DNA from 2 places in the Photorhabdus kleinii genome. Region 2 is predicted to be linked to the other one. Evidence: predicted binding sites of a transcription regulator. Region 2 holds the regulator's gene; the other holds the start of a gene.
The links. The regulator PurR, encoded in region 2, represses purine synthesis genes. The targets are predictions, from matches to a motif close to CANGCAAACGTTTGCNTG.
Positions count from the first base shown of each region.

Region 1: a site for PurR is predicted at 623-640, ahead of purE (5-(carboxyamino)imidazole ribonucleotide mutase). Genes of this name have one in related genera too.

Region 1 covers NZ_JAJAFY010000017.1:23,753-26,166, reverse strand. Annotated here, with positions in the region: gene lpxH (UDP-2,3-diacylglucosamine diphosphatase) at 1-572, shown strand, start outside; gene purE (5-(carboxyamino)imidazole ribonucleotide mutase) at 723-1,253, shown strand; gene purK (5-(carboxyamino)imidazole ribonucleotide synthase) at 1,250-2,335, shown strand.
Region 2 covers NZ_JAJAFY010000001.1:235,735-238,148, forward strand. Annotated here, with positions in the region: gene punR (DNA-binding transcriptional activator PunR) at 1-777, shown strand, start outside; gene purR (HTH-type transcriptional repressor PurR) at 784-1,809, opposite strand; gene LG003_RS01085 (hypothetical protein) at 1,995-2,270, opposite strand.

The sequences.
Region 1 (2,414 bases), on a different contig from region 2:
ATAACAACCCTCTCCACCGTGAAATCGCTAGCGCACTAAAAACTGTGCAACAACAAGGTATTACCTGTTACTTTATTCATGGCAACCGTGACTTTCTACTCGGTTCGCGCTTTGCTAAAGAGAGTGGCATTATCTTGCTCCCACAGGAAAAAGTACTGGAACTGTACGGTAAACGAGTGCTTATTCTGCACGGCGATACCTTGTGTACTGATGACGAAAGTTATCAACGATATCGTAAGCGGGTTCATACCCCGTGGGTCCAACGTCTGTTTCTACTGCTACCTCTGTCTACCCGTCAAAAAATTGCCGTAAAAATGCGAGCAAACAGCCAATCGGTCAACAGCAGAAAATCCGAAGCTATTATGGATGTAAACCAGCAAGCTGTTATTGACACTTTTGAGCGGTATCAAGCTGACTGGATGATCCACGGACACACCCACCGCCCTTTTGTACATGAAGTTTCTCTGCATGATAAAACCGTCTACCGTGGTGTACTTGGCGCATGGCATCATCAGGGATCGATGTTCAAAGTAACGGATAAATCAATCGATCTTATCTCTTTCCCATTCTGATTAATCGGGAACACACCCGATATACAAGTGTCACAACAAAAGTATAAAGTAACGCAATCGTTTTCCTTAGCTTGTGAGCATGATATGATCCGCGGCCTTAAAGCGTTATTTTCATTCTGGTGGACGTTAAAACACAGGAGCATTTGATTTATGATTGCCCAACCTGATTTAGCAGGAATAACTCAACACAATGCCAAAATCGCCATTGTTATGGGTTCTAAAAGCGATTGGACGACTATGCAGCACGCGGCTGATATTCTCACTTCTCTTAATGTACCTTTCCACGTTGAAATTGTTTCTGCCCATCGTACGCCCGATAAACTCTTTAGTTTTGCCCAACAAGCGGAACAAAACGGTTTTGATGTCATTATCGCTGGCGCCGGTGGCGCCGCCCATTTACCCGGCATGCTGGCAGCTAAAACGCTGGTCCCGGTTCTCGGCGTCCCCGTACAAAGCGCCGCTCTTAATGGCGTAGACAGCCTCTACTCTATCGTACAGATGCCAAAAGGGATTCCTGTTGGTACGCTTGCGATTGGAAAAGCCGGCGCGGCAAACGCAGCCCTACTGGCCGCACAGATTCTGGCGCGTCATGATAAAGATTTACTGAAACGCCTTAGCCATTGGCGTGAAACACAAACTCAGGATGTACTCGATAATCCCGATCCGCGGGAGGAAGCATGAAGCCAGTTTGTGTATTAGGCAATGGTCAGCTCGGCCGCATGTTACGCCAAGCTGGTGAGCCTTTAGGTATCACGGTTTATCCTGTTGGCCTCGATGCAGAACCCGAAGCGGTTCCTTATCAGAATAGCGTTATTACCGCTGAAATTGAGCGCTGGCCGGAAACAGCGCTTACCCAAGAACTTGCCCGCCATAAGGCTTTCGCTAATCGAGATATCTTTCCCCGTCTGGCCGACCGTCTGCCGCAAAAACAGTTAATGGATAGCCTTGGTCTGGCAACTGCTCCGTGGCAATTACTCTCTGAGGCCAACCAATGGCCGCAATTATTCTCTGAACTCGGTAATTTCGTTATCGTTAAGCGCCGCATGGGTGGTTATGATGGCCGCGGGCAATGGCGTATTCGTCCCGGCGATGAAACAGCATTACCCGCCGATATTTATGGTGAATGTATTGCTGAACAAGCCATTCCTTTCTCCGGCGAAGTTTCACTGGTAGGTGCCCGCAATAAAAATGGCGATTGTGTGTTCTATCCCTTAACGCACAATTTGCATCAAGATGGCATTCTCCGTGCCAGTATTGTCTCTCCTCAAGAAAATGACCATTTACAGCATTATCATTTACAACAACAGGCCGAGAGTATATTGTCAGCTATTATGCACGAGTTGAAATATATCGGCGTGATGGCGATGGAATGTTTTATTGTCGGTGATAATTTACTGATCAACGAACTCGCACCACGCGTTCACAACAGCGGTCACTGGACTCAAAACGGTGCATCTATCAGCCAGTTTGAATTACATCTTCGCGCTATTCTGGATTTGCCCATGCCTCGGCCAACAGTGACTGCGCCGTCAGTTATGATCAATTTGATTGGCACAGATATCAATACCCAATGGCTCAACTTGCCATTGGTACATTTGCATTGGTATGAGAAAGAAGTCCGTCCTGCACGTAAAGTCGGTCATCTTAATCTTTCTCACTTTGATAAAAATGAATTAAAAGATACATTGCAGAAACTTGTTCCCATGCTGCCCCCTGAATATCAGAGTGGCCTTGAATGGGCACAGGAAAAATTAATTAGCTAACGTCTAACACTGGCATTATTTGTTTATTAAACTGATCATCCTGATTTGTGTACACAATAGCCCTACAGTAAGGATACAA
Region 2 (2,414 bases):
GCTGTTTCGTTGTTTGAGCGTCGTCATCGGGATGTAGAATTAACTGAGGCAGGCGCTATTTTTATCAAAGAAGCTCGCTCTGTTATCAAAAAAATGATTGATACTCGTCACCAGTGTCAACAAGTTGCAAACGGCTGGAGAGGGCAATTTAGTATTGCTATTGATCTCGTTGTCAAACCAGAACGTAGTCGCCAGCTTATTCTTGATTTCTACCACCATTTTCCTGATATAGAACTTTTTATTCATCAGGAAGTGTTTAATGGTGTGTGGGATGCGCTGGTGAATAGTCAAGTTGATGTTGCAATTGGTGCAACCCGGGCGGCTCCAGTCGGAGAAAGGTATAGTTTCCGAGATATGGGGTTTATGCCCTGGTTATGTGTGGTTAGCGCTGACCATGCGCTAACCCAGTTGCCGGGTCCGTTATCTGATGATCAAATGCGGCCTTATCCAAGTTTGTGTCTTGAAGATACATCCCGTAATTTACCGAAGCGTGACACTTGGAATCTGGATAATCAGCGCCGGTTGGTGGTTCCTGATTGGGAGTCCGGTCTGTCTTGTCTAAACGAAGGGTTATGTGTAGGAATGGTGCCTAAGCATAGGGCAATGCCGCTTATTCGGCAGAATAAACTAACCGTGCTGGAACTGGAACAGCCTTTACCAGACAGTCCATGTTGTTTGGCATGGGTTCAAAACAGCCATTCTCCAGCATTAAGTTGGCTGCTTGACTATCTTGGCGATAGTGAAACTCTTAATGCTGAATGGCTTCAAGATGAATAAAACGAATTAACGACGATAGTCGATAAATGGACCATCCACGACAGAACGTCGCTCAACCAAACGTGGATGTACTTCAATAGTTTGTGCATCTTCACGTTTATTGATTATTCTGTCCAGTAACATGGAAAAGGCCATCTGCCCCAGTCGTTCTTTTGGTTGATGAATGGTGGTCAATGCCGGAGAGAAATAACGAGCGTTGCGTATATTGTCATAACCGATGACAGAAATATCCTGTGGGACGCGTAATCCTAATTCATCAGCAGCACAAATCGCCCCCATAGCCATAACATCTCCGCCGCAGAAAACCGCAGTCGGGCGCTGTTTTTGATTCAAGATTTGATGCATGGCTTTATAGCCCGATTCTGGTTCAAAATCCCCCTGAATAACCCATTCTTCTCTGATCGGAATGTTGGCTTCTTTTAACGCCTTTAAGAATCCTTGATGACGACCACCACCGGTATTTCGTGCCAGAGGGCCGGGGATCGCGCCAATATCACGATGACCACGTTCGATAAGATAACGACCAGCTAGATAACCGCCGTGGAATGCATTATCAATAATAGTATCGGTGAAATCACTTCTGGCCTGTCCCCAATCCATGACGACCATTGGAATATTGTGATAATCTTCCAACATTCCCAACAACTGTTCCGGGTATTCTGAACACATAATTAGCAGTCCATCCACACGTTTTTGTGCCAGCATGGCTAGATAGGCTTTCTGTTTATCAATGTTATTGTGTGAGTTACATAAAATCAGCGTATAGCCTTTGCTATAACAACTGTTTTCAACAGCCTCAATGACTTCAGCAAAATAGGGGGCTTCACTGGACGTTGCCAGTAATCCGATCGATTTTGTGTGGTTAACTTTCAGACTGCGGGCAACGGCACTGGGTGAATAATTCAGTGCCTTAATAGCAGTCCAAACAGCAGCTTTAGTATCTTCAGCGACGAAGCGGGTTTTATTAATAACATGGGATACGGTGGTGGTTGAGACGCCAGCGTGCTTAGCCACATCTTTGATCGTTGCCATGAGGTGAAAGACTCCTGACCTTTTGGTCTAAATTTAAAACGCTTTGTTAATCGCTTGCTAGCCCTTTACATAGAAGGACTAGCAATAAGTTAGCGATAAATCCTGGATTTTGTCTGATCTGGCTCAAAAGTGAAAGCAATAATCAGTGTTATAAAATGTGTGGTAATCGCTATTTATACTTTTCCTTATGTAAGGGCAATTAACCATCTCAATAGACTGGTTTTTGTCGTTATAAACTTTTTATTCTGAGGAGGCTCTATGAATACCGATTTGAAGCTTGGTTTATTTACTGCTGTCAGCACGTTGGTGATGATTGCCATTTTTGCCGCTCTTTGCTTGATCTTTGCCTGATGTTTTGAACGGGTTAGATGATTTAAAAATTGGGCTTTACGTTGAAAGGAAATTGGGCAGATAGCCTCTTTATCTGCTCTTTGTTTTTCTGCCGCTATTGTGTCTGTCATCTTAACAACCTCTACAATAAATAACCGTGAAAATCATGTCATCTGTGTCAGGATACGAAGAGATCAGGATACATATTAGTGAGAGAAAATGGTATTCTCCGCAATATTGTGACGATGTTGGTTATCAACAGACTGTTGGTTTAA